4 regions of the Shewanella sp. MF05956 genome follow, and region 2 is predicted to be linked to each of the others. Evidence: predicted binding sites of a transcription regulator. Region 2 holds the regulator's gene; each other region holds the start of a gene.

Region 1 (8,127 bases), on a different contig from region 2:
AATAAAATAGCCAGTAGCATCGAGCGACCTTGGTTAGCTCAACTTGAAGACAATGCCGTAGATGTGGCCATTATCGAACTCGCCAATTTAAGCCAACAAGACTATCTCGATATCGCCAATAGCGAATTAATGGCTGATATCGAATTTATCTTTTTAAGCGAAGGCAAACCGAACCCCAACCTAGACAAATTAATGGCGACTGGGGCGGGTTATCATTTTCGCCAGCCTTACGATATGACGTTGATTGACGATACCTTAGAAGATTTTGCCCAAGACTTAGTGACCAAATCGGCTAAAAAACACCAACCTTTTTCAAGCGAACTTGATCAATATGGCTTACTAGTGGGTTCATCACGAGCCATGCATAAGCTGTACAGAACGACGCGTAAGGTTGCAGTAACCGACAGTAACGTATTGATTATTGGTGAAAGCGGAGCCGGCAAAGAGTTGGTTGCCAATACGATTCACTTAGCCAGCAACCGTGTTAACGAGCCATTTATTGCCATTAACTGTGGCGCATTAAGCCCAGAACTAGTCGACAGTGAATTATTTGGCCATGTGAAAGGCGCGTTTACAGGCGCACATCGAGATCATTCAGGCGTATTTGAGCAAGCTGAGGGTGGCACGTTATTTTTAGACGAAGTCACCGAAATGCCACTCGAGCATCAGGTTAAACTGTTGCGGGTACTCGAAAATAACGAATATCGCCAAGTCGGCAGCCCTAATGTAAAAAAAGCCAATGTGCGTATTGTGGCAGCAACCAACCGCGATCCCGCTAAAGCCATTGAAAACGGACATTTTCGTGAAGATTTGTATTTCCGCTTAGCGCATTTCCCTATCAACGTGCCGCCGTTACGTGACCGTGGCAACGATATTAGCGGACTCGCCCTGCACTTTTTAGCCTACCGCAATGCTGCCGAAAAACTCAGTAAAGTCTTTACCGACGATGCTTTAGCTCTTATTCAACAACAAAAATGGCCAGGTAATGTGCGAGAGTTAAAGCATGCAATCGAACGCGCTTATATTCTTGCCGACGACATTATTGATGTCAGCCATATCAATATTAACCCGTTAGAACCGTCTACCGAGTCAGCGGAAGACGATGTCCAAATCCCCGCAGGTATGCGTTTAGATGAACTTGAAAAAGTCGCAATTTATCAAGCACTCGATCAAACCGCCGGCAATAAAAATGACACTGCCAAGCAACTCGGTATTAGTGTCAAAACCTTGTACAACAAACTAAGTAAATACGAAGACCAAACCAGCTCAGAAGATTAAGAAACTCATCATCCCAGAAGTGATTCTGAGTTGGAATCCACCAACCTAATCATCCCGGCAATACTTTTAAGCTGGGACACACCAATATTGTCATCTTGGCAGTGCTTTTGAGCCGGGATCCAGGTGTTAGCTTTGTACTTTTGTACTTTTGTACTTTTGTACTTTTGTACTTTTGTACATATGGCCTGCGGCCACTAACGTCGTGGCGCTTCGCCCACACCAGACCAAGAGGAAACCAACGGCTGTTCCCTCTTGGAACTCCCAGCCGCCACATCAAAATTATCTGAAAAGCGATAATTTCGCGACGTGGTTGAATCCAGCTTTTGACCGCATTTGTAACCATCTTCAACCTTATTCGAAAATGCTAACGCTTCAGATGGGGCGTCCCTTCCCCTCTAAAGCTAGCTCGCCATCCATGGCTAGCTCACGTCATTTTCTTCAACGGCCTCAAGTTCAGAGTTGAATTTTGACCGTTGCAAGCAATATACGTAACTCATTTATGCCCCAAAATGAGTTGCGAGCTATTGCTATACAGATGATTTTATCTAATGATATGCTCCAAGTTACTGCTGTTATTTACAAAATATTAGCCAATATCTTTTTCCACGTCACAGTACTCAACTAAAGCAAATTAAGGGAATATAGGGATAAGATGCAAGAATACGAAACAAACTCATCACTACAAGAACTTGAACTTGAGTCAACAAAACTACTCTTTGATTATATCAGTGAGCACTTAATAAATATCAACGACAGAATTGGTTTTAGAGGACAGGGTGATTCAAGTTGGCCATTGCAATCAACCTTTGTTCGTTTTTGTATAAGTTTGGGCATTAATGATGAGGAAACAAGACAAGTAACTCTTAGTAAGTTGAAAAAAGAATTTACAGAAAATTTAGTCGTTAATGGTGATTTGCCTGAAGAAATAATTAATAAAACAGATATTTTTCAATTTGGCCAGCATTATGGTTTACCTACGCCATTACTCGATTGGACACACTCACCATACGTAGCTGTTTTTTTTGCATTATCAGAGCAGTATCCAAGTAAAAAAAATAATAAACCAGCAGAAAACTTAGTAATATCTAGAAGTTTATGGGTATTAGATCTAGAAGTTGTAGACCATTTTAATGATTGCATTGAAATTTATATTTGGCCAAAGCAAAGTAAAACTTTACTTGACGAAGATATGTTAAAGCAGCAATTCCCTCGATTAGATGTGATTCATAGTGTTAATCAATACAATAAAAGACAACCATTTCAGCAAGGCTTCTTTACACAGCATGCCTTTTACAATTCTTTAGAGGTTTGGCGTGAACGAATTGATAGAAAGATTACTCATGCATATCCATTTCCCCTTTTAAGAAAGATAACCTTTAAGTGCACAGAATCGGAACGTAATAAATATTTAAATGTTTTGGATAAAATGAATATAAATAACAGAACGCTATTTCCTGATATAACAGGTTCTGTTTTAGGTGCGATTGAGACAGTCCGGCAAGGAAGCAAAAAGCAAAGATACAAAACTATAACACTCCCATTAAAAAAGACCGTTTAATCGGTGAACGGTATTAATATCGATTTGAACTGACATTCAATCTGAAAAAGTGAGAGTTACACATTTGATAAAGGTGTCTAATTAATTCGGGAAAAATAAGCCTAGACAATTTTTTATTTGGCACTCATCCCTTAACGTTGCTGTGCCCATAATTTTTCTAACACCTCGCTATCTACATAGGGTAAAGATCCTCATTTATGTTCAAAAACGAGTTGGTCTTAGCTTTTAAATACCCTAATTCAACTCTGAACTTGAGGTCGTTGAAGAAAATGACGTGAGCTGGCCATGGACGGCCAGCTAGCTTTGGAGGGGAAGGGACGCCCCATCTGAAGCGTTAGCATTTTCGAATAAGGCCGAAGCAGGCAAAAAATGCGGTCCAAAGCTGGATAATTTTCCGTCGCAATTTTTTCGCTGCTGTTGTTTGGTTAAAAAGCGAAAATGTTGCCGGAACGGCAGGGGTGATCCAAGAGGGGATTGCTGTTGATCCCCTTTTGGCCCGTGCAGGGTGGAACCTTGCGATTTTGATTCAAACGGAGTTTGAAAATTGGTGTGGCCTGAGGCCATAAAATGAAAATTACCCTTGTGGAATCATCACAGACAACGACTTAGGTTTCACCTCAATACGCATATCATCAGCCTCAAACAGCTCGCCATCAATCACGTACTTAAACTGAGTATCGGTTGTTAAATAGATTTTTTTCGCCTGCTGATGATGAATCGCACTATTTGCAGCGTTTTGGTCTCGGCTGCCTGTTAAGCCTGCAAACAATAACTCGGTCATACTGAGCAATTGTTGTGGCGAAGTCTCACTTGCCTCAATCCAGGTAATGTCGAGTAAACCATCATTAATAATCGGTTCGCCATTACCCTGAGCTAATACGCTGGAAAATGGCGCGGCATTGGCAACCACTAAACTGGTCGTATCGATAGTGTGGGTTTCACCATCATCGAGCTGTAAGCGTATCGATAGCGATTGATTTTCATCAATGGCTTCCCATAAACCAGTTAAATACGCTAACTGGCCCATGTCGTTTTTGGTTTCGCGGTCGGCTTTTTGAATCATTTTATGCTCAAACCCTAACCCCACCAGCAGTAACATAATGGTGTCGTTACACACTGCGGTATCAATACGTTGGTGATGACCTTGAATTAAAATATCTAACGCCTGCGACACGGGTATTAACTTACTTGTGACACCAAATAAGGTGTGGCTTAACGCATTAGTGGTACCCATTGGGATAATGCCTAAATAAATATCACTGTCGACCAACACTGAGGCGACCTCGTTAACCGTGCCATCGCCACCACAGGCTATAACAATATCAGCACCTTTGGCTTTAGCTTGTTCGGCTAATTGCACCGCCGATTTATCTTTGGCTGTGTACAACACATTAAGCTGAAAATAGCGCGATAGGGTTTGTTTAATATGATCGGCTTCATCGTGCCATTTACCGCCGCCCGACACAGGATTAATAATTAACCAGGCTTGTTTATGGATATTAATTTGCTGCTTTTGATGCATTTTTTCAACGCCAGCTAACTGCCACTTGTTCAAGCGTGCCGTTTGGCGAATATCATTAATGCTTTTGAGCACTTCGGTAAACTGACGGTTTTTATCGCGGCACACTATATACGCGGCTAACACTAATACTGAGCGGCCTCGACCTAAGGCGCAATGCACTACCACATTGTTGCCTTTGCGTACCTGAGTGTGTAACCAGTTTACGGCTTGATTTAATTGCGCAACGGTTGGCACATTATGGTCTAACACCGGAATATTTAAATACTCGATATTTTCGTCCACTAAGGTCCATTCAAGTGCATCAAACTCGGCGGTCACATCTAAAATAGCCCCTATTTTTTCACGTTTTAATTGCTCAACGTCGCTTGGAAACAAACGGCAAGCTAAATACAATTGTTTATCTATCTTTTGAATTGCCGGCACTTTATCGTGCTTTCTTGCCCACGCGTTATACGCCTGACAGCCCATTAAAAACGGCACAAAACTCCAACTGATATACCACGGGATACTGCCATCCTGGCTTTTACGAAAAATCCCCGCGCTATTAAACCAATACGCAGAGCTGACTAGAGCTAAAGACAATGCCACCCAGCCAAACGCCACTTGCAGCACTACATTTGGTAATGCGATGCACAAACACAACGCGATAAAAGTACCAAGGGTGTAATAATATTTAATGTGGATTTGGGTCGGCATAATCGGTCCTCCTGGAGTGAAATAATAAAAAGCGACACTCATGCCTAATGCATGAGTGCCGTTATATTATTAACAGTCTGGATCTTCGGCTTTCATGCCTTCTTTTACATCTTCACAAGCATCTTCAACTGCATTACCCGCATCTTGAATCATCTCATCGACCTTCTCACCGGCATTTTCGGCTTTGTTATCTGAACATGCTGATAAACCGGCAGTTAATAACACCATAAAACTTGCCATTGTGATTAATTTTAATAATTTCATAATTCATCTCCTTGATGATGGTAAAGACTTAATTGCTGGCAGATGCTTCTACTAGCTATATTAAGATATGCTTAATTAACAATTAAGCCATGTTTATTATTTAGATGGCTGCTGTTTAAATGACTATTGTTTAGATACCTGTTATTTAAATGACTTTTAGCGAGGTGATTTACCACGCAGCGCATTCGACACAAGCGAAATTAACAACAACACCACAAAGATAAAGAAAATAATTTTGGCGATCCCTGCGGCTGCACCTGCAATACCGCTAAAACCCAATAGACCTGCAATCACTGCTATCACTAAAAACATTAATGTCCAGCCCAACATAAAAACCTCCTTGGTATACGGTTTGTCTTAAATGTACTGAATATGCATAAACGATATTAGTACGTGCGATGAACTCTGTATGTCTGTGTTTCATATACTTCTCATCGTTCGTATATTTCTCATTGTTCGTATACTAACTAAAGCCAGCATCGTGCCAACTTTCAAAAACAATCATAAGCACCTGAAATTAATAAAATAAAAAGTTATGCGGATTAAAAGGGAAATCAGAAACCCAAACCTACATAAGCAATTTTTACCGACTATTCGGTAAGAGTTTCAGGCTCAAAACCTAATGGGAAACCAACAGATGTAAAAAAGGGCTGCCAACAATGGCAACCCTATTTTTTATGACATTGATTTACGATTTACCGCATCTTTATCTTGGTAATTTAACGGATATCACCGCCGCTAAAGCAACAAATGCACTCGAGATCCACAAACAGGCTTCTAGGCCGTATTGTTGATATACCCAACCCGACAATACCGTACCAATTAAGCGCCCCATGGCATTGGCCATGTAATAAAAGCCCACATCGAGTGACACACCATCATGTCCGGCGTAGCTGACAATAAGGTAGCTGTGCAGCGATGAATTAATCGCAAACACCGCCCCAAATAACATCAATCCAGCAATTAATGTCACATGAATATAAAAGTCAAAATGCAGCATTAATGCAATCGCTGCTGGAATAAGTAGTAAGTAAGTCGCCCATAAAAAGGCCGAGCGCCCTGTTGGCACTTTGCCTTGTTTTTTACCTGTAAAATACGGTGCAAAAGATTGCACTATGCCGTAACCAATGACCCAGCTGGCCATAAAGCCGCCAACCCACCAATGATCCCATTGAAAGGTTACCGCTAAAAATACCGGCAATGCCACCACAAACCATACGTCGCGGGCACCAAACAAAAACATCCGCGCCGCCGACAGCATATTAATTGCCGGGCTTTTTGAGAACATATCAGTAAATTTAGGCTTGTTTTTGGCTTTACCTAAATCGGCTTTTAAGCTGAGTAAACTCATTAGCCACACTATGGTCAACATGGCGGCCATTGCTATCACCGCGCCGCGAAACTCAAGTAGTGTCAGTAATAAGCCCCCTAAAAAGAAACCCACCCCTTTTAAGGCATTTTTGGAGCCAGTGAGAATCGCGACCCATTGATACAACTTACCCTGAGCATCACCAGGCACCAGCATTTTAATCGCGCTTTTGGCGCTCATTTTATTGAGATCTTTGGCAATACCAGACAAGGCCTGCGCCGCCATAACATACACTACGGTAAGCATATCTTCGGGTACCGTTAACATGGCAAGGGCGACAATTTGCAGCCCAAGACCAATGTTCATGGTGTTATTTAACCCCAGCCTTGCGCCTAACCAGCCGCCAACCAGGTTGGTCACTACGCCAAAGATTTCATAAAACAAAAACAACATGGCAATGTTAAGCGGGCTGTAACCGAGCTGATGAAAGTACAACACCACCAGCATACGTAGCGCACCATCCGTTAAGGTAAACGCCCAATAATTACCGGTAATAATCAGGTATTGTTTAATCTGCGGCGGCAATGCGCTCAGTGATAACAGCCCCATGTTGGGTTATTCCTTATCTGCTAGGCCAACTTTGCGGGCAAGCTCAGCAGTGCGGTTAGCGTATCCCCACTCATTGTCGTACCACACGTATAATTTCAATTGGGTGTCGTTGACTACCATGGTCGACAAGGCATCAATAATGCTCGAGCGTGGATCGGTTTTATAATCAACAGACACAAGTGGGCGTTCTTCATAGCCCATAATGTCTTTAAGCTCATTGTCAGCAGCTTGTTTAAGCAATTGATTTACTTCTTGTACTGTAGTGCCGCGAGCAAGTTCAAACACACAATCGGTAATCGATGCATTGGCCAGTGGAACCCGAATAGCATGACCATTTAGTTTGCCTTTAAGCTCAGGAAAAATGTGAGTAATAGCAGTAGCAGAACCGGTTGTGGTGGGGATTAAACTGATACCACAGGCACGGGCACGGCGTAAATCAGCGTGCGGAGCATCTAAGATGGTTTGGGTATTAGTGATGTCGTGGATTGTGGTCATCGAACCATGTTTAATGCCGATTTTTTCGTGGATAACTTTTACCACTGGCGCTAAACAGTTGGTGGTACAAGACGCAGCCGTCACAATCGGGTGAATGGCTTTATCATAGAGATCATCGTTCACACCCATCACAATATTGAGCACGCCCTCTTCTTTCACTGGTGCTGTAACCACAACACGCTTAACACCTTGCTCTAAATACGCTTGCAACAAGGCCTTGGTTTTAATTTTACCTGAAGCTTCAATCACTACATCGCATTGTGACCAATCGGTATCTTGAGTAGCTTTGTTTTGAGTACATGGAATAGCCTTGCCGTTAATCACAATGGCATCGCCTTGATAAGTCGCCTCGTGATGCCAGCGCCCATGCACTGAATCAAAGGTCATTAAGTGTGC
Region 2 (8,127 bases):
CAAGGCATCGATAATAAGTTTGAACCATTTGAAGCGTTATTGTCTTTATATAATGTCACCCCAGACGAAGTGGCTTACATTGGTGATGACATGGTCGATTTACCTGTGATGAAAGCCGTGGGTCTTGCGGTTTGTGTGGCCGACGGTCACCCATTTGTTAAACAACATTGCCATATGACGACGAGTCTCAATGGTGGCCATGGTGCATTGCGTGAACTCACAGATTTACTATTATTAAGCCAAGACAAATTCACAAGTGCCCACGGTATGAGTATATGAATAGAGTTACCATCGCGATAGCGGCATTTTTCGGCCTTGCCCTTGTGTTGTACTGGCAAACGCAAGTAAAACGCAGTGAAATGGATGCCGTAAAAGTGATAGGTATTGAGCGTCCGGACTTTGTCGCCAACGACTTACGCACAACCGAATACAATGAACAAGGTTTGATTGCCAGTAAAGTCACCGCGAAGCATATGGAGCATTATGCTTCCAGCGATATCACCCACTTTACTGATCCCGTTTATTTAATTTACCCAGAAAATGGTAAAGCACAGTGGCAACTCAGTGCTGACAAAGGACAATTAAATAAACAGAGCAATAAAGTCAGCTTAGAAAATAATGTTATTATCGATGCAATTGATATTGAAGAACCGTTACAGTCAGTGACCACACAAGCAGTCACCCTAGATTTAACGACCATGATAGGCAGCTCACAAGAGATGGTGTATATCAAAGGTAAAGGGTTTATGATCCAAGGCTTAGGCCTACATGCTGACTTGAATACGCAAAAATTATCGCTACTAAGCAAAGTAGAAGGAACATATGAGTCACAATAATCGACATCCTCGCGCCAATGCCGCATTACTATTAAGTGGCTTACTTTGCATGCTGAGCATTCCAGCAATGGCAAAACAAGGTGATCTCAAACAAGAATTGAAAATTGCTGCAGTGAGCCAATCTGCCGACATTAAAAACAATCAAATTGTCTTTAATGGCCCCGTGACTATTGTCCAAGGCACGATTAATATTAATGCTGACGAATTACGCGCATTTACCCCCAAAAATGGCGTATCCAAACGCTTAATCGCGACGGGTAAACCCGCGACATTTTCTCAAGAACTCGACGACGGTAACATCGGTACCGCCAGTGCCAACGAAATCAGTTACGATCTCGCCACAACAACTCTGACGTTAACCGGTAATGCCAAGCTAGACCAAGCAGGCAGTCAGGTCACGGGCAACCTAATTAAATACAACATTAAAGCCCAAGAGTTAATTGCTGAGAGTACCGGTAAAGGCCAAGATCGCGTCATCACGATTATTCAACCAGAAAATTTCCAAGACGAGTCAGCGCCAAAACAAAAGCTGCCTGAGATCCCTGTCAACAAGCAGATAAAACCATGAGCCAAATTACCTTAACAGCTGAAAACCTAGCCAAAAGCTATAAAGCGCGTCAAGTTGTAAAAGACGTCAGCTTAACTGTAAAAACGGGGCAGATTGTCGGTTTACTTGGCCCTAATGGTGCCGGTAAAACAACCACGTTTTACATGGTTGTAGGGTTAGTCAAAAGTGATAAAGGCCGTATATTAATTGATAATGACGATCTCACCGCTGACCCAATGCATCTTAGAGCCCGTAAAGGGATTGGTTATTTACCACAAGAAGCCAGTATTTTTCGAAAACTCACCGTGCACGACAATATCATGGCGGTGTTACAAACCCGCAAAGAACTCAGTAATGACGAACGTATTGAACAGCTCCAGCATTTACTGGAAGAGTTTCACATTACTCACATTCGCGACAGCCAAGGCATGTCATTGTCTGGCGGTGAACGCCGTCGAGTCGAAATTGCCCGAGCACTCGCTGCTAACCCTAAATTCATTTTGCTTGATGAACCTTTTGCGGGTGTTGATCCGATTTCGGTTATCGACATTAAAAAAATTATCCAACAGCTAAAAAGTCGTGGATTAGGCGTACTGATCACCGACCATAATGTTCGCGAAACACTCGATGTATGTGAAAGAGCTTACATCGTAAGCCAAGGTAATTTAATTGCCGAAGGAACACCTGAAGAGATCTTGAGCAATCAACAAGTTCGAGCGGTGTACTTAGGTGAACAATTCAAGCTATAGTTAGGTTATATACCCAAACAACCTGAAGATACTCGATTTCAGCAAGAATTTACACGCGTTTAGGCAAGGCATTGATTGCGGTTAATGGTCGTTCCCTTTCCAAAATCAATAACACAGCATGAACGCGTGTAAAACTTGCCCCTTGGGAGTTTCACCGTGTTCCCACTACGTTGTTGCGTTAATTTATAAGGTGCCTACATTACCGCATTAACGCGCCTAGTATTGAAAACACGGTGAAGCTCTGAAACACGTATCTTCAAGTTGATTGGGTATACGCCTTTTAGCCTATCTAATTCATTCCATTGAACGATACCTAAATTGCGTGAAATGTCATTGACGTACGTGACACCCCATTACAGTTTTTCGAGATTGTTATTTTTATGGAAATCATCTAGGGATAAGCGGTAAATGAAAGCGTCACTCCAACTTAAAATGGGTCAGCATCTCACTATGACCCCTCAATTGCAGCAAGCCATCCGCTTGCTGCAATTATCTTCATTGGAGCTACAGCAAGAAATCCAACAGGCGCTGGACTCAAATCCATTGCTTGAAATAGAAGATGAATTTTCTCAAGCTAAAGATCCCTTAAAAGAAAGTCGCGATCAATCAGACACAGACTTCAGTGACAACAGTAATGTGAGTGTCGAAAAAGATACTTCAACCATCGACACCACAGAATCCATCAGTAAAGAAACCATGGACGACATGCCCATGGACACGACCTGGGATGAAGTCTATACCGCCTCACCGATGTCAGGGTCTGGTAGTGCCAGCATGCGCGACGATGATATGCCTTTTCAAGGGGAAACCACCGAAGGCTTATATGAACATTTAGAGTGGCAAAAAAACTTAACGCCATTTTCAGACACCGACCTTGCCATCGCAACAGCCATCATTGACGCAATAGATGAACGCGGCTATCTAACCCAAAGCACTGAAGAAATACTAGAAGCTATGGGCGATGAAAATGTTGAGCTTGATGAGGTTCAAGCGGTGTTAAAGCGAATTCAACATTTTGACCCCGTAGGTGTTGCTGCACGTGACCTTAGTGAATGTTTACTCATTCAACTGTCACAATATGCAGACTCAACCCCGCACATTGAAAATGCGCGAATGCTCATCAAAGATTATTTGGATTTAATCGCTGGGCGTGACTTTAGATTATTAATGCGTAAAACGCGTTTAAAAGAAGATGAGTTACGTGATGCCATTACCTTAATTCAATCTCTTAATCCGCGTCCTGGCTTATTGATTACTGCCGTCGATGACGAATACGTGATCCCTGATGTCACAGTATTTAAAAAGAATGGCCGTTGGGTTGTTGAACTCAATCCAGATAACATGCCTAAAATAGGTGTTAATCAGCAATATGCAGCAATGGCTCGCAGCAGTAAAAACCCATCTGATACTCAGTTTATACGAGGTCATTTGCAAGAAGCTAAATGGTTTATCAAAAGCATTGAAAGCCGTAACGATACCTTGTTAAAAGTAGCCAATTGCATTGTGCAATTCCAACAAGGGTTTTTCGAATATGGCGAAGAAGCCATGAAACCTATGGTATTAAATGACATTGCTGAAGCCGTAGAAATGCATGAATCGACCATTTCGCGCGTGACCACTCAAAAATACATGCACACCCCACGAGGGTTGTTTGAGTTAAAATACTTTTTCTCTAGCCATGTCAGCACTGATGATGGCGGAGAGTGTTCATCGACAGCAATCCGCGCATTTATTAAAAAGTTGGTTGCAGCAGAAAACCAGAAAAAGCCGCTTAGCGACAGCAAAATGGCTCAACTACTGGCCGAACAGGGCATAAACGTTGCTCGTCGTACGATTGCAAAATACCGTGAGGCAATGATGATACCGCCCTCAAACCAACGTAAGAGTTTATAAATCACTCAACAATGGAGAAGTGTAATGCAGATCAATTTATCAGGGCATCATGTTGAAATAACCGAATCTTTACGTGAATACGTTCAGGAAAAGTTTTCAAAGCTTGAACGACACTTCGATCAGATCAATAATGTTCACGTTGTACTCAACGTAGAAAAATTACAACAAAAAGCAGAAGCTAAAGTCAGCCTAAAGGGCGGAGAAATTTTTGCAATGTCAGAACATACAGACATGTATGCAGCAATAGACGCCCTGATAGATAAGCTCGATCGTCAGGTAATTAAACACAAAGAGAAGTATACAAAACACTAACGATGGAACTTTGTACCATCCTGCAGCCGGAATGCACCACCTGTGCCACACCGGGCAGTAAGAAAAAGGTACTGGAACTTATCAGCGATTTAGTCGCTGCCCAGTACCCGACCCTGTCTTCGCAAGAGGTGTTTGAAAGCCTTATCGCAAGAGAAAAAATGGGTAGCACAGGTATAGGTAATGGTATTGCAATACCTCATGGCCGATTAACGACAATCGATCACCCTATTGCGATCTTTGTAAAATGCGAAGAACCCATTTCGTTCGATGCCATCGATAAACAACCTGTCGATATCTTATTTGCATTATTAGTTCCTGCAGATCAGTGCCAACAACACTTAAGCACCTTATCCTCGATGGCCCAAAAACTCAGCGACAAACAAGTACTAAAACAGCTGCGTAAAATCCACGATTCAACAGAACTCTATCAGGTAATTACGGCATGAAACTTGTTATCGTATCAGGACGGTCAGGCTCAGGTAAATCAGTAGCATTAAGAGTACTAGAAGACCTAGGCTATTACTGTGTTGATAACCTGCCATTGCCGCTAATTGGCACCTTATTGGCTCAGTTAAAAGGCAGTAATGACCTAGTAGCGATTAGTGTTGATGTGCGCAATATTGCCGAACAAGGCAAAGTGCTTCAAGAACAACTTGAAATACTGCAACCTGATACCGAAATTACCAGTTTTTTCTTAAACTCTAGCGACAAAGTTTTACTTAAACGCTACAGCGAAACCCGCAGATTACACCCGCTATCTAAAAACCATATTTCATTACAAGAAGCGATTAAATTAGAAGGCCGCTTACTCGAACCTATCGCCAAAATGGTTGATCACTATGTCGATACATCGGCACTCAATATTTACGAGCTAAGCGATCAAGTAAGACAAATATTGCTTGGCAGTGTTGATAAAGAGTTAGTGATTAATTTTGAATCGTTTGGCTTTAAACACGGTATGCCGACCGAAGCAGACTTTATGTTCGACGTGCGCTTTTTACCTAACCCGCACTGGGAAATAGAATTAAGACCATTAACAGGTCTTGATGAGCCTGTGCAAGAGTTTCTTGGCCGTCAGCCTCTGGTGAATAAGTTTATTTGGCAAATCGAAAATCTATTCGAAACCTGGATGCCACATTTAGAGCGTAATAATCGCAGTTATTTAACCATCGCCATCGGCTGTACAGGCGGACAACATCGCTCAGTTTATATCACCGACCAACTCGCTAAGCGATTTAGACAAGGCAGTAAACACACAGTCAACGCCCGCCACAGAGAGCTAAATATCAGTGAAGATCAGCTTTAGTCCTATGTGGAGTGCTAGCCATGCTTGAGCGCCAAGTCACCATCTCAAATAAATTAGGTTTACATGCACGAGCAGCCACAAAACTAGCGATACTGGCTGCTGACTTTGATGCTGAAATCACCCTAATTCAAGCAGACAAACAAGCCAGTGCCGCTAGCGTCTTAGGATTGCTCATGTTGGAAAGTGGCATCGGAAAAATGATCACTGTCACAGCAACAGGTCCAGACGCAGCAGTGGCATTAGATGCGGTGTGTAATTTGATTAACGATAAATTCGATGAAGGCGGCTAACGCGTCGCACTGATTATCTAACAGCACTTAACAAACGTCAGTTGTACTCTCTCGTGGCATTTTTTGACAATGATATTCAAGCTTACAGCCCACTATTCATCAATTACCATTCATCGTATACGACTCACATTTCACGGTAAATTATTTACCGCTCAAATTGAATATAATGCCTTATATATCATTATGCCTTAATCAAAAACCACTGGACACATTCAGTGTGGTCACTTGTTAATGCTGATTGGTATTCCCCCTCTTCTGTCGTGCGCTGACTAAAGTACACTTATTCTTTAACGTTGAGAATGACGCTCTTAAGCAGTTTTTAAGCGCGTCTTCAATGAACATTAATGCACTATTATTTATCCTCATATAAATGACAAACGTAATGTCCTCATTTTGTCATTTACATAACCTTTTACTGCCATAAATTACCGCCATAATGCCTCTCAATAAACAGCCATCACCCTAAGGCTAGTTCACCAAATTAGTGCAATTGCACCAATTAAAACAAACGAGCCAATATTGCAAAACACAATAACGACTATAAATAATTGTTTTTAAACAGTTTAAATTAATTTAAAAAGTTGGCATACAGTTTTCATATAGAGAGAGGATACCTACTAAGTAGTAGTTTAATTTTTAAGCAGTCCATTGTCATTTGTAGGAGATAGCGATGAGTAAAATGAACCTAGGTCAGAACATCAAATCAGTTAATGGCATGGTCGCTAAGCTGGTTGAACAATGCCGTCAAAACATTTTTTTCTTAGCGCATCTTGGTTGCAGCCAATGGGATGAAGTTGAATCCCGTTCAAGCAAATACAAATAAAGCATTAAGGAATAAATAAGATGAGTATTTCAACTGCGAGACACTATCCAATGGACTTTCAACATCAAGTGATTAGCGAAGTTAAGGTACATAACCGCCTATTATCTGATGTCGCCAAACAATATGGTGTGTCATCAAAAACTGTATATAAATGGGTCAAATATAGCGAAAGCCATAAAACTGAAAAACGCGGTGCAATAATGTCAGAGATCGCTCTTTTACAGGAAAAAATTACTCAGTTAAGTCAACAATTACAAACAATGGCAAGTTAAGCCAAAACCGTTTTGGCAAGGATGTATGAGTGTGTTGTCAGTTGGTCCCCCAGCGAACTGATAATACAAAGCAAATAGCAACAACATCATACTAATAATAAGCGCACAACATCTTGCATCCTTGCCGCTTTATTTTTTACCGTTAATGCCGTGTGTTGTTGTAACGAACACAGTCATTAACGCGACAGTTCAGGCGTTATTGGGTCCCCAGACTCTATATCCAATAACGTCATTTTTATTCGAGTAGATGCAATGCGATTCATTTAACGCCGCTCTACCCATGTTATGGCAAGGATGTTTGACCGTATTATCAACTCGCCCCAGCATGTCGATAACACAGCAAACAGACTAATAACAATAAGCGCACAACATCTTGCATCCTTGCCGTTTTATTTTTTACCGTTAATGCCGTGTGTTGCTGTAACGAACACAGTCATTAACGCGACAGTTCAGGCGTTATTGGGTCCCCAGACTCTATATCCAATAACGTCATTTTTATTCGAGTAGATGCAGTGCGATTCATTTAACGCCGCTCTACCCATGTTATGGCAAGGATGTTTGACCGTATTATCACTCGCCCCCAGCATGTCGATAACACAGCAAACAAACTAATAATAAGCGCACAATATCTTGCATCCTTGCCGCTTTATTTTTTACCGTTAATGCCGTGTGTTGCTGTAACGAACACGAGTAATTAACGCGACAGTTCAGGCGTTATTGGGTCCCCAGACTCTATATCCAATAACGTCATTTTTATTCATGCCATTGGCAGAATTGAGCTTTAGGTCATCAATAATATCCTCTAAGAAGGATAAAGAGACTTGAGCAATAACGACAAAAAGCGCAAGCAATGCAAACAAAAGCCCCAAAGCAAAGGATGCTCTGGGGCTTTTATTTTTATCACTCTATAAAGGGGTGTTTATCCCCCTAAAAATAGTCAATTTCAATACTCGCTAACGCGTTTCTGTTTGTTCTAGCCAATACATCACTTTATGTAAAAAGGCCCCTTTGTCTATCGGCTTAGAAATAAAGTCATTCATCCCTATGGTTAAGCACCTTTCGCGATCGCCAGCCATTGCATCAGCTGTCATCGCAATAA
Region 3 (8,127 bases), on a different contig from region 2:
CAGCTAATCATTTTATTGAATCATTTTTCGAAGGGCAATTGCATGGCCAGTAATGGACTGTCGGGTATGGAAAAAAAGGTCGCTTTTTCGTTAGCCAGTGTGTTTGGTTTACGAATGATGGGGCTGTTTATGATCATGCCTGTCTTCGCCTTGTATGGTCAGCACCTAGAGGGCTTTTCACCGTTATGGGTGGGTATTGCTATTGGTGCTTATGGACTGACTCAGGCAGTGTTGCAAATTCCAATGGGGATTTTGTCAGACAAGTATGGCCGCAAACCGATTATTTTAGGCGGTTTGGTGTTATTTGCCATTGGTAGTTTGATTGCTGCCTCATCAGATCATATTTACGGTGTGGTATTTGGCCGCGCAGTACAAGGTATGGGCGCGATTGCCGCCGCCGTATTAGCCTTAGCCGCCGACTTAACCCGCGATGAACAACGCACGAAAGTCATGGCCGTAATAGGCATGTGTATCGGATTCTCGTTTGCGCTGTCGTTATTAGTTGGGCCAATTGTGGCGCAATATATGGGTTTAACGGGGTTGTTTTTTCTAACCGCCGTGTTGGCAGTATTAGGCATGTTAATCGTGCAGTTTTTTGTACCTAACCCAATTACTCAAGCGCCAAAAGGTGACACTGTTGCCACCCCAACTAAATTAAAACGTATGTTGCTAGACCCGCAGCTGTTTCGTTTAGACGCCGGTATTTTCATTCTGCATTTGGTATTAACCGCGGTGTTTGTTGCGTTACCGCTAGATTTAGTGGATGCCGGTTTGGTCAAAGAAAAACATTGGATGCTGTATTTCCCTGCATTTGTCGGCGCATTCTTTTTAATGGTGCCGTTAATCATCATTGGCGTTAAGCGTAACAACACTAAAACGATGTTCCAGTTATCATTAGTGATTATGATGCTTTCATTGGCCATTATGGGTGTTTTTGCTGATAACATTTGGATGTTAAGTGCGGCAATTGTGTTGTTTTTTACTGGCTTCAATTATCTAGAAGCCTCGTTACCGAGTTTAATTGCAAAATTTTGCCCTGTCGGTGAAAAAGGTTCCGCGATGGGCGTGTATTCAACCAGCCAATTTTTAGGTGCATTTTGTGGTGGTATGTTAGGCGGTGGAGCTTATCAATTAGTGGGTGCTTCTGGTGTGTTTTTTGTCGCATTAGGGCTGATGTTTGTGTGGCTGTTATTAACGATTGGTATGCAAAAACCGGTGTTATTAAAAAGCTATACCCTTGAAGCCAATATAAAAGATAAAAATGATGCTCAAATTATGGCCACCGAATTATCGCAATTGGCAGGTGTAGTTGAAGCCATTGTGGTGCTTGAAGAGAAGGTCGCTTATTTAAAGGCCGATGATAAATTCAATTTAAGCGAAGCCCGAGCTGTGTTAGGCTCTGTGCAACAGGTCGTGTAGATCATTTCGTTAGAATTCAGATAAAATAAATTCAGATAAAGTAAACAGATAAAAATCTCAGGAGATTTCGATGGCTAGTCGTGGTGTGAATAAAGTGATTTTGGTCGGTAACTTAGGTAAAGATCCTGAGGTTCGTTACATGCCAAACGGCAATGCCGTAGCCAACTTTACAATAGCGACAAGTGAGTCGTGGAAAGACCAACAAGGTCAAGTGCAAGAGCGCACTGAATGGCACAATATTGTTATGTACCGTCGTCTTGCTGAAATTGCGGGTGAGTATTTAAAGAAAGGCTCTAAGGTTTACCTAGAAGGTAAATTGCAGACCAGTAAGTGGCAAGACCAAGCAACCGGTCAAGACCGTTACAAAACCGAAATCAATGCGATGGAAATGCAAATGCTAGACGGTCGCAATGCGGGTGGCGATAACGCTGGTGGTCAAGGTCAGTACAATCAAAGCCAGGGTCAAGGTCAAAGTCAGTACAACCAAAACCCAAGCCAAGGTCAGCAAAGCATGGGTCAGCAGTCTCGTCCAGCTCCAGCAGCTCCAGGCGCAGCACCTGCTCCACGTCCGCAGTATAACCAAGCTGCACCGGCTGGCAATACCAACACTTACCAGGGCCAGTCAAATGCGGGCCAACAAGGTGGATATCAGCAGCCAGCTCCAGCGCAACAAGCGCCTGCTTATGCGCCTAAGCCTGCAGCTGCTCCACAAGGTAACTTCCAACCACAAAATGCACCGGCTCAACGCCCAGCGCCACAGCCTGCACAAAACTTTACTCCAGATTTGGATGAAGGTTGGGATGACGATATTCCATTCTAATTCGATTTAGAACAACGAATTAACAAAAAGCCCTGACAGTCATGTCAGGGCTTTTTTGATCTCTCATCGCTCAGCTCAAGGGTGATGCTGTGGCTCTGTTAAGCGGTTAATGATTCCGCTGGGCCAAAGAATTCATAATGAATTTGGCTTGCTGGTACACCTAGGCTAGTGGCGATAGCTAAAGCGGCTTTCATAAACCCAACAGGGCCGAGTAAATAAAACTCAACATCGCGGTCTGCCGGTAATTGCGCTTCAATGATTGAGGCGTCAATAAACCCAGTGGCATGCGGTTGGCAATGCGCTTGTGGCTGGCTGTAAATGTATAGTGGTGTAATGTTGCTATTGGTAGCGGCAAGAGTATCTACATGCTGCTTAAAGGCGTGCACGTCGCTGTTAATCGCGGCATGAATAAAGCGAATATCACGGCCAGAACCTGCTGCTGTATTGAGCATGCTGATGGCGGGCGTAATACCGACGCCCCCAGTGAGCAACACTAATGGTTTTGCATTTTTACGTAAGGTAAAGTCACCGCTCGGTGCGCGTAACTTCACTTTATCACCAAGTTGAATATTATTATGTAAATGGCTGGATACTATGCCATTTGGCTCTCGTTTCACGCTAATTCTGAGGTAATCTTTGCCTGCTGCATCAGACAAGCTGTAATTACGACGCATTGAAATACCATCAATGTCGTCAAACACGATGGTTAAAAATTGTCCAGCTTCAAAATCGGGTAAGCCTTGGTTATCAAAAGGCTGAAAGTAAAATGAGGTGATCAGTGAACTTTCATCTTCACGTTTCACTAAAATAAACTCACGCTCGCCGCGCCAGCTACCTTCTTTTTGCTCGTTGGCCGTGTAAATAGACTCTTCTGCAGCAATCAAGATATTGGCTAATTGGCCGTATGCTTTGGCCCATGCATCAATCACTTCATCTGTGGCGGCATCACCTAATACGGCTTTAATGGCTTGTAATAAGCAGCTGCCCACTGCGTCGTATTGCTCAGGTAAAATACCTAATGCAACATGTTTTTGTACAATTTTGCTCACAGCGTCGCTTAAGTTACCGAGTTCATCAATATTGGCGCCATAGGCAATTACTGCGTTCGCTAATGCTTTAGGCTGGGTGCCTTTACCTTGGTTAGTTTGATTAAAAAACGGCAGCACTTCAGGGTGCTGAGCAAACAATAAAGGATAAAAATGGCTAGTGATGTCATTAGCGTAAATTTGCAGTGCTGGCACTGTGGCTTTAATAATTTGTACGGTTGCAGTGTCTAACATTGATGAGTCCTTCTGGGATTAAATTGCGATAAACTTCAATTATTTATCTGCGATACTCTCGTATTACACATAACGTGCCAATATTTATCTAATTGTTTTATATACGGTAATATAGTTAAAGGTTAAATTGACCTAGATCATTAAGTGTGTCAAATTAACCTAAATTAGGTTAATTTGACTTGCTATGAATATTTCTCCTTTCATTGATATTGTAGAAGATTTAAATCGCGATCTGGCTAAATCGGAACGTTATTTACGACTTATTAAAGCGATTCAACGTGCTATTCCTTGTGATGCCGTGGCGTTATTAAAACTCAAGCAAGATTATTTGGTGCCTGTCGCGGTGGTTGGGCTCAAACAAGAAGCGCTTGCTCGGCAGTTTTCTATTCATCATCATCCGCGATTACAACAAATACTCGCCAGCCCACACATTACGCGTTTTGATGCCGACTCCAGCCTAGCCGATCCTTATGACGGTTTGGTGGACGACGGCAGTGAGCAGTTACACGTACATGACTGTATGGGTAGCACTATTTATGTTGATGGCAAAGTGTGGGGCGTACTCACCCTCGATGCGATGCAGGCGGGCAGTTTTGATGCACTTAATCCTACAGAAACCCGAGCGTATATTGCTGGGGTGGCCGCGGCGATTAAAACCAGCGAATATATTGAAGCACTTGAGGCCAAAATTGAGCAAAGCCATCAAGTTGCTCAGGCAACCCTTGGCCCCTCAACGATTATTGGTAAGAGTGCGGCTATAAACGCATTACAAGCCGATATAGATACAGTCGCCAGCAGTGATTTGTCGGTGTTGATTACCGGTGAAACCGGCGTGGGTAAAGAGTTAGTCGCGAAGAGTATTCATCAACAATCACGGCGTAATCTACAACCCCTGGTACAAATCAATTGCGCAGCATTACCTGAAAGCATTGTAGAAAGTGAATTGTTTGGTCATGTTAAAGGGGCTTTTTCTGGGGCGGTGAACGATCGCTGTGGTCGTTTTGAACTGGCTGATGGTGGCACGTTATTTTTAGATGAAGTGGGCGAGCTGCCATTAGCTGTACAGGCTAAGTTATTGCGGGCACTGCAAAATGGTGAAATTCAACGCGTCGGTAGTGACAAGATCATTGTCGTCGATGTTCGGATTGTGGCGGCAACTAATCGCCATTTACAGCAAGAAGTGAAAGAAGGACGTTTTAGGGCTGATTTGTATCATCGTTTGAGTGTTTATCCTTTGCCTGTGCCGCCCTTACGCGAACGCGGTAAAGACGTTATTTTACTGGCTGGATATTTCTTAGAAAAAAGTCAGCATCAATTGGGCGTAGCCAAACTGAGATTACAGCAAACGGCAATCGAACAGCTTATGCAATATGATTGGCCTGGAAATGTACGTGAGTTAGAGCATCTGTTGAGTCGGGCAGCATTAAGGGCAATAAGCGAGCAAGGTCGTCTTGCCAGCATTATTAGCATTAATTGTGCGCATCTTGGAATGGAGTTTGCTGCACATCAACCAGAAGTTACATCAGAGTTAGTTATAACGCACAGCGTTGATAATCCTTCATCAATTGCATTAGCAGATGCAGAAATTTACGGGCTACGCGATGCAACCGATGAGTATCAGCGCCAAATTATTCAAGCGATATTAGTTAAAGAGCGCGGTAATTTGGCTGCGGTAGCCAGAACGTTAAAACTTGACCGAAGCAACCTTATTCGTACCATGCGCCGTTTGGATATAGACCCCAATGCAGGGTTTATGTTGTTATAAACCCGTGGGGTATAGTGTTCAATACTGGGTATTTAGCCATAAATAATGAACGATTAACTCAGTGCACTTTTAATGGTGGTTTTTAAGTTTTGCATAAATGTTTTAAAGTGCGGCATAAAATCGATAAACAGCGGGTGTTTACGGTTTTGCATCATTAATGGGCCTAACAAACGTAAACCAACACTTAAGATAGTGGCTTCTGACTCCGGGAGTCCACTGCCTTTTTTAAGGTTCTCAACGAGTTTAAACAGATCTTCTCGGTCTTGGAATTCAAACTGTAATGGTTGAGCGGCTTCGTTATCTGGATTAATTTGCTCGACGGTAATTCGATATTGGTTTTCTTTGCTCATGCTGAATTCCTCAATAAGTTTATGGGTAAATAAGTTTATGGGTAAATAAGTTAACTTTTTAAAAATCGTTCAATTTTAGGTTTGATGGTTAATGATGTAATCACCATTAACGTTAAGCCTAATGGCAGCGCGGCGAGTAGCGCATCAAGCCAGTGGCTAAACAGTGCAGAATAACTGTTAAAGCCAATATTATTAATCGAAGTCGATAAGGCCATTGCAGACTCCATCGTCAGTGCCATAAACAGCCCGACAATAATGTTGCGCTTTTTCTCGCTGGTATCAGGTAGCCACTTTTCAACAATTTGAGTTAACAAAGCCATTAAGATAAATCCCGCAGGCATCACGGTTACTGCCGCAAATAGGAATGATGTTAACCAATCATTGAAAAACATCTCGCTATATCCGATGTTGATATAGGTCATTAAACCAATGAGTGAACCGCCCATGAAGGTCATCATGGCAAACACCACTAGCACTTTATAAATGATCGGGGTTTTCGTTGGGCCTACTTGGGTTAATGGCATAACGGGTTGTGCATGCATTTTGTTTCTCAAGTGATTAAAATGGAAATGAATTAGGTTGATTTAGTCAACTATATTCAATGTTGTTGATTATGTCAACTAGTTTGGTTGTTGTGTTGAATATATTAATTTTATGCTTGTTTGGGATGGCGTTGAAGTAGGTATATAGAGAGGTGTTTTTTGTAGGTAAATCTTACTTTTTTTGTAAGGTTTTGATATGTATTTATTTCTGGTTGGTAGGAGGCGTTTTTACTTTGCAGCAGATAACCTCAATATCGAAAACAAAGATATTGAGGTTTAAATTAGTCATATTATTTTATTAGCAATCAGTTGTAACGTAAGATATTTTTGGACTTGAACCTATTGTGGTCACCGGATCATAAAGTATGTAGCATCCACTGTTTAATACCGCTGTTTGATTTACGTAAACGCCAGAACGTCCACCTAATGATGCAGTGGTTAACCAAAAACGAGTATCACCGTAGGTTGTTGACCAAGTCCAATCATTGTCGAAGCCACTTCCCATAATTTTTGAAATACTATTATTTCTATTAGCACTTGGGTATCCGTATGAAATTTCTAAATCATCAATCCCATCTGCATCGATATCTATCGTTGTTTTAGCATTGTTTTGTAATCCTTGAATGACAGATTTAGCGTACACTAAATTGGCTGCTGATTTGATAGCACCTCCCATTGATTGAAGTGCCGCCTTATTTGCATCGGAGCTTAAACTTAGAAAGCGAGGTGCCGCAGTGACAGCAAGAATGCCTAAAATAATAATGACTACGACGAGTTCAATGAGTGTGAAGCCAGATTGTTTAGAAGCCTGCTTTATCATCGTTGGTACCTATTTGTATGAAAAAATAAGAAAAATTTAAGATAACGCTAACAATACGGTGGATACAAATTTGAATAGCATATAAGTATTACTGAATAATCAATGTGCTGATATTTGTTATATAGAGTCGTAACAGTACCATTTTTTACCTTTTTATGTGAGAGCAGAAATTATTTCTCAAAAATGCAGGTCAATATAGTTATAAATCATAAGTTTCTTTTACAGGATGGATGTAATGCAAAAAAATGTTATTAGTCATATTGCGTTGGTAGTTGCATTGGTTGCGGTCATCGCGGCTGGTGTGATGATTTTTGGTTCGTCGATGGGACTATGGGACCCAATAACGGGCTTTATTGCGAGCCGTAAATATCACAATGTGCTCGGATATATAGTGGTGGCATTGGCGCTAATCAGTTTAGTCAGCGGTATGATGATTAAGACTGACAGCCCTAAAGCGCGAGGCACTGCAAAGTCAGTCGTAGCATTGGTATTGGGGATTGCGATGTTGTCGCCCATGTTGAAGGGGCTTATTATCGAGCCAGTAAAGTACCCTCCTATTCATGATATTACGACAAATACTGATGCACCGCCGCAATTTGTGTTTTTAACCGACAGCCGAATAGGCGCTAAAAATACTTTAGTTTACGGCGGGGCTGAAATTGCTGCGCAGCAGCTAAAAGCCTTTCCTTATATCAAGCCTATTATGTCGGAGTTAAGTTCCGATGCGGCGTTTAAAAAAGCACTCAGTATCGCCAACGAAATGGACTGGATTATTGTGGAGCAACAACCGCAAACACTGCGTTTTGAAGCTACAGCGAGAACGCCATTTTTCAATTTTGCTGACGATATTGTTGTCGTTGTGACGAGTTCAGAGCAGGGTAGTCGCATTGATTTACGCAGTGTGTCACGTATCGGCATTGGCGATGCGGGTGTAAATGCAAAGCGTATTCAAGAGTTTAGCCAACGATTTACTGAGCAGTTATAACCGTAACAGGGAATGAACGCGGTAAGTTTATCGAAAGAGCACCTAGGTGCTCTTTTTTATGGCTAAAAATCCTGCCTTTAAGACAGTTGCAACAGATGACATTTGTCATGGCGTATTGCTGACAAAGCACACTACTGCTCGATGAG
Region 4 (8,127 bases), on a different contig from region 2:
TCACCTCAGATAAAATGCGCAATGCGATTGAAGAAGGCTTTGATGCGGCAACCGATAACAATATTGGTTCGATTAAAACGGATATTCAACAATTTACTCAATTGTTTGCCGATGAAATTGTTGAGGGCGATCAATTTACTTTTGTGACTCAAAAAGGCAAGGGCGTGACCAGTATTAAAAATGGCCATGTTCAAGGTAACATTGCAGGAGAGGCATTTCGTCAGGCGTTATTAAAGATTTGGTTGGGTGATAATCCAGCGCAAGACAGTTTAAAGCAGGATATGTTAGCGCAGTAAATTCTCTACTAGGTGCTAGGGTCGCTGCGCTGATAGGACGGACTTTGTCCTGCTAGATACTAGGTCGGACTGCGTCCTGCTAGGTGCTAGATCAGATTTAATAGTTTCTAGCAGCGAAGCGTCTCTAGCAGCGAAGCGTCCTAGTCCTAGGCAGTAAAATCATTACCTAAGCTCGAAATTGTCGAGGTTTTGCCTTTATCGTTATAGGTGAGGCTAGTGGCATTACGGCTCACTTGTAGCGCCTGGGCTAAACGATTTATCGTGGCAATATTATGCTCTATTAAGCTAGAGTTTTGCGTGTTGATGTGTTTGCACTCGGCAAGGATAGCTTTGGCCGATTCAACTTTTTGGGCAAGTTCAGGTACAGAGGTCAGCTTTTCCGCCTCTGGGTGGGCAGCTAACTTTTCATCCGTTGCCTTGAGTAAGCTCATGCGCTGCAATTTATCTTTAGCGAGCGCTAACAGTTTGTCAGCATCTTGCTTGAGTAATGCGTCTTTTTCTTCAGTAATGAGCTGTTTAAGCAGAGTGAGAGTTTGATGTTGAGCATCAAGTAGCACAGTTATATCGGTCATATATTACTCTTTGGTTTACGTAGTCAACACTTTCCTATGATGCAAAAGTGCACCGATAACAAAGGTTAAAATACAATAAAGAGTAACGGACTAGGCTACTCTTTATCGAACGATAGGCCGCTCAGTTCAGCTTCAAAACTAGCGATATTCGCAGCTAATTTTTCTGGGTCGACTTTATAACGACCTTCTGAGATAGCCAGTTTAATTTCAGCGACCTTTTTTTGATCCACTTCAGGTAATGCAGCCATTTTGCCTTGAGCACTTTGCAGCTGTTGCGCTTGCGAAGTAATGCTTACCGAATCACTTTTAACGGGTGCAGCCGATTTTTGTGGCGCAGCAGTGTTTGTTTGTGAAGTAGACTGCGTGTCACGTGCTGTGCGCATCTGTGTATTGGTCGCAGTATTGTGCTTAATATCAATTGCCATGTGAGGCTCCAGCGTAATGTATTAGGTTTTCCATACAGGCTATCGGCGCTCGTGGAAAAAACTTTAATCTATTTTACATCCTAACTTCAACTTCACCAACACCAATCACTACAGCTTCTAGTCGTTTGTTACTTTTGCTATTTTTGACCTTAATAGCTTCTCCAATATTGCCGTCACGCAATGCTTCACCCAAGGTTTTAATTTCGATACTCTGTGTCTTAGCATATATAGAGACCATGTCTCCTTTACAGACAAAACAAAGATTACTGCCAATGATCGGTGAGTCTTTAGCGACTCGACGTTTTACGCGCGAACCGAGTAGGCTCGCTTTATCTGAAAAGAATTGTCCCTTCAAACTATATTGGTCTACATACATAATGGCTAAGTCATCAGAATTAAGAATCTGATTGGGTGACAATAATTCAGTCGCGACAATAACAGGATATTGAATATCAACTCTTACAGACAAGTACATCTGCCACGGGTAGTCGTAATCTGGAGTTTCACAGCTTATTTTAACGGTGTTATTTCGAGTGACATCTCGTTCGCTGGCTAACTCAACCGATATTGGAGGATAGCAGCGTGGCGGTGTCAGCCTTCCTTCTAAATTTTGTGGGGTAATTTCGACCTTAGCGTTTGACTCTACATCAATTTTTTTTTCTACGGCCTCTTTAGCTAATTGATAAATGGTCGATAATGAAGGAGCAGTGGCTTCTTCACTGGCAAATACCGGTAAAGAAAGCGAGAGTAAGCACAAAAAACATAAAAAAAATACTTTCATAATGAAGATACTAGCTTGTTTTGCCAGAATGCACCTATACTTTGAAAAACGATTAATACGCGGATAATGTAGACGTATTGAATAGACTAATAATCGATGGGTATGGCGGCGAATCATGTTCATTATCCTCCGTCAAAAAAATACCGTATCGGCTAGTTTATTAATCTAAGCAAGTTGTATGCCTATTTGTGTTGATAAGTTGTGGCGATAAGTATTCATTGTGTAGTCGACCTGGCAATGGTTAACTGGTGTGCGTTGCCAGTAAAATGTGTTATCAACAACGTATTCATTATTGCAACCGGGTAGTGTGGATATTGCAACTGGGTACTGCGAACCGGGTTTTACTATCGATAATTGAACTTTATCAACAAATTAAGTTTATTATCAAGAATTAGGCTTTACGATAATTTTAATAACAAATGTATCCTTTTGGGTGACAGTTAACTACAAGGCCCCGCTATGTCGAGCATTTTAGATTCAGTAAACAAACGTACCCAACTTGTTGGGCAAAACAGATTAGAATTACTGCTGTTTAGGCTTAATGGTCGTCAGCGCTTCGGTATTAACGTGTTTAAAGTTAAAGAGGTCCTGCAATGTCCTCCATTAACCACATTACCTAAATTAAATCGATTTGTTAAAGGTGTCGCTCACATTCGTGGTACAACCATTTCGGTCATTGATTTAAGTGCTGCAACCGGTGGCCGTCCACTCACGTCGACTGAAAATTGTTTCATTATCATTTCTGAATACAACCGCAGTGTGCAAGGATTCCTGGTGAGTTCCGTTGAGCGTATTATCAATATGAACTGGGCTGCAATCATGCCACCACCACAAGGTGCAGGGCGTTATTCTTATTTAACGGCAGTAACCGAAATTGAAGGCGAGTTGGTTGAGATTTTAGACGTAGAGAAAATCCTTGATGAGATTTCTCCGGTTAAAACCGCGATCAGTAAAGAAGTGAACGAAACGCTAACCATCGATAGAGAACAGCATTACCACATTATGGTGATTGACGACTCAGCCGTGGCACGCAAGCAAATTATTCGCTCACTCGAATCGCTAAATCTACAGATTGATACTGCCAAAGATGGCCGAGAAGCTTTAAATAAACTTAAAGCTATCGCGGCTGAAATGGACGATGTATCGCACGAAATCCCGTTAATTATTTCCGATATCGAAATGCCAGAAATGGACGGTTATACCTTAACGGCTGAAATTCGTGACGATCCAAAATTGAAGAATATCAAAGTGGTACTACACACTTCACTCAGTGGCGTATTTAATCAGGCGATGGTGCAAAAAGTGGGCGCAAACGATTTTATTGCGAAATTTAACCCAGATGAATTGGCCGCCGCAGTAAACAAACATTTGAGCTTATAACTGTCTATAATGACAGCGTGTAAATTATTAAGCGCTATAAGCTTACTTATTTTAGGATGTTAATGTGACAGATAAATCACTTGCTGAAGCAGAGTACAATCAATTTAGACTGTTTTTAGAACAGCATAGCGGTATTGTGTTAGGCGAGAATAAACAATATTTAGTGCGTAGCCGTTTGGCCCCTTTGATGGGTAAGCATAACTTACCCTCATTATCAGAGGTGGTTAAAAAGTCGATGAAACCGACTGAGCGCCAGTTACGTGCTGAAGTGATCGACGCGATGACAACCAATGAAACCTTATGGTTTCGTGACCGTTATCCTTTCGAGTTACTGCATAATACCTTATTACCTGAGTACAGTAAGTTAGGTCGTCCATTAAAGATTTGGTCGGCTGCTTGCTCATCAGGTCAAGAACCCTATTCTCTCGCCATGACGGTACTTGAATACCAACAACGTAAGCCTGGCGCACTGCCTGGCGGAGCATCTATTCAGGCAACGGATTTATCGCCTTCTATGCTTGAACGTTGTAAAAATGCTGAATACGACAGTTTAGCGTTAGCGCGTGGTTTATCTGATGAACGTAAGCGTCAGTTTTTTGATGCTTTACCGTCGGGCAACATGAAACTGAAAGACAATGTGAAGCGTCTGGTTAACTTTAGAGCTCATAATCTTCTTGAAAGTTATAGTTTATTAGGTAAATACGACATTATCTTTTGTCGTAATGTGCTGATTTACTTTGCACCAGAGGCAAAGGCTAAAATTTTGCGGCAATTTGCTGCCGCACTTAACCCTAAAGGGATTTTATTCTTAGGTGCGTCAGAATCTATTGCCGGTTTAACCGAAGAATTTAATATGGTTCGTTGTAATCCTGGTATTTACTATCAAAAGAAAACCTAGTTAAATAAATAGCTTACTAGCTTTATCATGCCGGCATTCGTCGGCATGTTCATTTAAAATACTTATTCATCCTTTATTGAAATTGTTGGCATAACCCTTGCTTTAATTCTATCAGTTAGCTGATGGAGGCAATTTTATGGCGATTAATTTCGATAATGCATTAGGTGTTCACCAATACTCGTTGGGCGTACGTTCTCAAAGAGCAGAAGTGATTTCAAGTAATATCGCCAATGCCAATACTCCTCATTACAAAGCGCGGGATGTGGATTTTGCTTCTGCGATGAAAGCCGCGAGCTCTCATCAAAATGGCTTAAGCATGAGTCAAACCACCGAAAAGCACTTTGATTTAACGTCATTAACACAGCAACACGTGCAATACCGTGTGCCGACTCAACCCGACACCGGCGATGGCAACACAGTCGACACGCAAAAAGAACAATCTGCATTTATGCAAAATGCGCTCGAATATCAAATGTCACTGGGTTTTCTTGAAAGTAAATTTAGTGGCATGCGTAAAGCATTGCGAGGTGATTAATCATGAGTTTATTCAATATCTTTAATGTTTCTGGTTCAGGGATGTCGGCGCAATCTGTCAGGCTTAATACCACGGCCAGTAACATTGCCAATGCAGACTCAGTGTCGAGCAGTGTCGATAAAACCTATCGTGCACGTCATCCAGTTTTTGAAGCAGAAATGGCCAAAGCCAGCAATCAGCAAAATCAATCTCCTGGAGTGTCGGTGAAGGGCATTGTTGAAAGTGATAAACCGCTAATTAAAGAGTACTCGCCAGATCATCCACTTTCTGATGCTGACGGATTTATTTACAAGCCAAACGTGAATGTAATGGAAGAAATGGCTGACATGATTTCAGCTTCGCGGTCTTACCAAATGAATGTTCAGGTAGCAGATGCCACTAAATCAATGCTGCAACAAACGCTCAATATGGGTAAATAGTTTTGATTTTTCAAGGAGGCAGCTATGAGCCTAATTAATTCTTACAGTCAGTCTTTACCGCAAACGTCAAGCAGTGCATCAAATACGAGTGCAGTGACCAAGAGTTCAGTGCAGAGCACTACTACGTTAACCACGGGTAATTCGTTTCTCGATTCAATTCGGTTACCTGAGCAGAGCGCGGTTCCTGAAGCGAATGATCAGCTGTTAAAGCAAGAAGACTTCTTTGCATTGCTCAGTCAGCAGTTATCAATGCAAGACCCATTTGAGCCTGTAGACAATGATCAAATGATTGCCCAAATGGCATCATTTTCTACTGTTGATGGTATTTCAAATCTTAACGATGAAATTTTAAACCTCAATACTGTGATGAGCTCAAGTCAGGCATTGCAAGCATCGAGTCTCGTTGGCCGTAAGGTATTAATCCCTTCTGATACTGGGATTATTTCCGCTGAGAGTCCTGGTATAAATGGCGTGATTAGTACGCCATCGGCCATGGAAACTATTACCGTGAGTGTACAAGATGAATCCGGACAGCTCATTAAAACCTTTAGTGTTGATGGTAGCGCCGGCGGTAACATTGATGTGTCTTGGGATGGACTGGATAAAAATGGTTCGCCAGTAAAAGAGGGATTGTACTCTATTAAGGCGAGCGGGAAAGTCGATGGCGAAGCCCAGGACTTAGCAGTATCTACTTATGCCCATGTTAGCAGTGTGTCGTTAGGCACCGCTGCAACAGGGGCTATTTTGAATTTGCGCGGAGTCGGCGGTATTAAGTTATCTGACGTACTTGCCGTATCTGAAACTTAACATTATCTACAGTTTACTAAATAAACGTGTTGATTATGAATAAAACCTTTGAGGTGAATTATGTCATTTAACATTGCATTGAGTGGTATCTCTGCCGCGCAAAAAGACTTAAACACAACGGCAAACAACATTGCCAACGTAAACACTGTCGGCTTTAAAGAGTCGCGTGCTGAATTTGCTGACGTGTACGCAAACTCAATTTTTTCTAATGGTAAAACGGCGGTCGGCGGCGGTGTATCAACTTCGCAAGTGGCACAGCAATTTCACCAAGGTAGTTTACAATTTACCAGCAACTCATTAGATATGGCGATCAGTGGCGGCGGCTTTTTTGTTACCTCTTCTGGTGTTGGCACTCAAGATTTATCATACACTCGAGCAGGCGCTTTTAAAGTCGATTCAGACAACTATATGGTCGATGCCGCAGGTAACTTTTTACAAGGTTTCCCTGTAGATGACGAAGGTAACTCAACTTCAGTAAGCTTAACCACAACCAAACCTATTCAAATTCCAGATACTGCTGGTAGTCCAGTTAAAACGGGTGTGGTTGAATTGCAAATGAATTTAAATGTCGGCGAAGATGCGTTAGATCCTAGCGCATTTGACCCAGACAATTCTGACACCTACAACAATTCAACCTCAGTAACCATCTATGACTCATTAGGTGAGTCGCATATTATGACCACCTATTTTGTGAAACCTACAGGTGGCTCATATACAGGGGAGAGTAACTGGCTTGCATTTTATGCTGTTGATGGTGAGCCGGTTAGTGTGGAAACTCCAGGGAGTTATCAAATAGATGCAGATGGCGATGGTGTTGGTGATGGTACCCTTAGCGAAACTGCAACAGCAACTAACCCAAGTGGTACAGGAGCTTGGAATGGTGCAGTGATTTCGTTTAACAATGTTGGTTCTTATACAGGGACTAATCCTTCGCCGATCACTACTGTAACACTTGGCACACCAGGTGCCGGTGTATTAGACCCAGGCTCAGACGGTACTCAAACACTTGAAGTCAGATTTGATAACCCAACACAATATGCTTCGCCATTTGAAGTGACTGCATTAAGCCAAGACGGTATTACCGTTGGCCGTTTAACCAACGTAGGCATTGGCTCGGATGGCTTAATTACTGCCAGTTACAGCAATGGTTCAACTGTGCCATTAGCGCGTGTTGCGTTAGTACGTTTTGCTAATGAGCAAGGCTTAACCCAGGTGGGTAACACCTCATGGAAAGCCAGTTTAGACTCAGGCGAAGCATTAGCCGGTGAAGCTAATAGTGGTACCTTTGGTAGCATTCAGTCTTCTGCGCTTGAGCAATCAAACGTTGATTTAACCACAGAATTGGTTGATTTGATTACCGCTCAGCGTAACTTCCAGGCTAACTCTCGTACCCTGGAAGTGAACAACACTCTAAACCAAACAGTGTTACAGATCCGATAATTATTTATTACTCCGCGTAATCGATAAACAAGGTGTTGCCGTTGTCGGCAACACCTTGCCATTTAAATAATACACCGCCTTCACTATCGTAAAACTGCTGTTTTTTTGACTCTTAATCACTCCCTCCTTCTATTTTTACTCCTTTACATTCAGCGTGTTGAATATAACTCACTAGCAACAAACTTCATTGGCATGATGCTTGCTATAACTCTACATATATTCATTTTGTAGAAAGTTTGACGGAGCAGCAAATGGACAAATTTCTTTATGTTGCCATGAGTGGCGCTAAGCAAGGCATGAATGCCTTAGCGGTCAGTGCTAACAACCTTGCCAACGCCAATACTGACGGTTTCAAGGCTGACATGACTCAAGCTCGCTCTATGCAGGCGTTTGGTGAAGGTTTACCCAGCCGCGTGTTTTCAATGATTGAAAGCCCAGGCAGTAACTTTGCAAGCGGTCCCATTGTCACCACGGGTCGTAATCTTGATGTCGCCGTTAAAGGCGATGGATGGATAGCCGTACAAGCCGCCGATGGCTCAGAAGCATATACCCGAGCAGGCAGCTTAAAATTTGA

The links. Region 2 encodes sigma-54, which starts transcription at its own class of promoters, with help from an activator protein. Its sites were predicted from a motif close to GTTGGCACGNNNNTNGNNT; they were not measured.
Region 1: the regulator sigma-54 is predicted to act here: its motif matches at 5,789-5,807, upstream of AC19MX_RS12955 (DUF1328 domain-containing protein).
Region 3: the regulator sigma-54 is predicted to act here: its motif matches at 3,583-3,601, upstream of hmpA (NO-inducible flavohemoprotein).
Region 4: the regulator sigma-54 is predicted to act here: its motif matches at 2,242-2,260, upstream of flgA (flagellar basal body P-ring formation chaperone FlgA).

What each region holds. Positions count from the first base shown of each region.
Region 1 covers NZ_JCAYNV010000010.1:187,605-195,731, forward strand. The annotation lists gene AC19MX_RS12935 (sigma-54 interaction domain-containing protein) at 1-1,278, shown strand, start outside; gene AC19MX_RS12940 (FRG domain-containing protein) at 1,931-2,836, shown strand; gene AC19MX_RS12945 (diacylglycerol kinase family protein) at 3,411-5,054, opposite strand; gene AC19MX_RS12950 (hypothetical protein) at 5,124-5,318, opposite strand; gene AC19MX_RS12955 (DUF1328 domain-containing protein) at 5,475-5,648, opposite strand; gene arsJ (organoarsenical effux MFS transporter ArsJ) at 6,025-7,236, opposite strand; gene AC19MX_RS12965 (ArsJ-associated glyceraldehyde-3-phosphate dehydrogenase) at 7,243-8,127, opposite strand, start outside.
Region 2 covers NZ_JCAYNV010000003.1:262,137-270,263, forward strand. The annotation lists gene kdsC (3-deoxy-manno-octulosonate-8-phosphatase KdsC) at 1-279, shown strand, start outside; gene lptC (LPS export ABC transporter periplasmic protein LptC) at 276-836, shown strand; gene lptA (lipopolysaccharide transport periplasmic protein LptA) at 823-1,404, shown strand; gene lptB (LPS export ABC transporter ATP-binding protein) at 1,401-2,132, shown strand; gene AC19MX_RS04875 (RNA polymerase factor sigma-54) at 2,541-4,025, shown strand; gene hpf (ribosome hibernation promoting factor) at 4,050-4,337, shown strand; gene ptsN (PTS IIA-like nitrogen regulatory protein PtsN) at 4,340-4,783, shown strand; gene rapZ (RNase adapter RapZ) at 4,780-5,643, shown strand; gene AC19MX_RS04895 (HPr family phosphocarrier protein) at 5,664-5,933, shown strand; gene AC19MX_RS04900 (hypothetical protein) at 6,604-6,756, shown strand; gene AC19MX_RS04905 (transposase) at 6,777-7,028, shown strand; gene AC19MX_RS04910 (ATP-binding protein) at 7,982-8,127, opposite strand, start outside.
Region 3 covers NZ_JCAYNV010000011.1:95,113-103,239, reverse strand. The annotation lists gene AC19MX_RS13510 (MFS transporter) at 43-1,419, shown strand; gene AC19MX_RS13505 (single-stranded DNA-binding protein) at 1,490-2,239, shown strand; gene hmpA (NO-inducible flavohemoprotein) at 2,338-3,519, opposite strand; gene norR (nitric oxide reductase transcriptional regulator NorR) at 3,704-5,284, shown strand; gene AC19MX_RS13490 (DUF3861 domain-containing protein) at 5,338-5,634, opposite strand; gene AC19MX_RS13485 (DUF2798 domain-containing protein) at 5,685-6,176, opposite strand; gene AC19MX_RS13480 (type II secretion system protein) at 6,475-6,996, opposite strand; gene AC19MX_RS13475 (DUF1499 domain-containing protein) at 7,232-7,981, shown strand.
Region 4 covers NZ_JCAYNV010000016.1:99,846-107,972, reverse strand. The annotation lists gene AC19MX_RS17075 (chalcone isomerase family protein) at 1-296, shown strand, start outside; gene AC19MX_RS17070 (flagella synthesis protein FlgN) at 443-868, opposite strand; gene flgM (flagellar biosynthesis anti-sigma factor FlgM) at 964-1,293, opposite strand; gene flgA (flagellar basal body P-ring formation chaperone FlgA) at 1,367-2,074, opposite strand; gene AC19MX_RS17055 (chemotaxis protein CheV) at 2,534-3,454, shown strand; gene AC19MX_RS17050 (CheR family methyltransferase) at 3,519-4,352, shown strand; gene flgB (flagellar basal body rod protein FlgB) at 4,489-4,887, shown strand; gene flgC (flagellar basal body rod protein FlgC) at 4,890-5,306, shown strand; gene flgD (flagellar hook assembly protein FlgD) at 5,331-6,113, shown strand; gene flgE (flagellar hook protein FlgE) at 6,174-7,553, shown strand; gene flgF (flagellar basal-body rod protein FlgF) at 7,805-8,127, shown strand, end outside.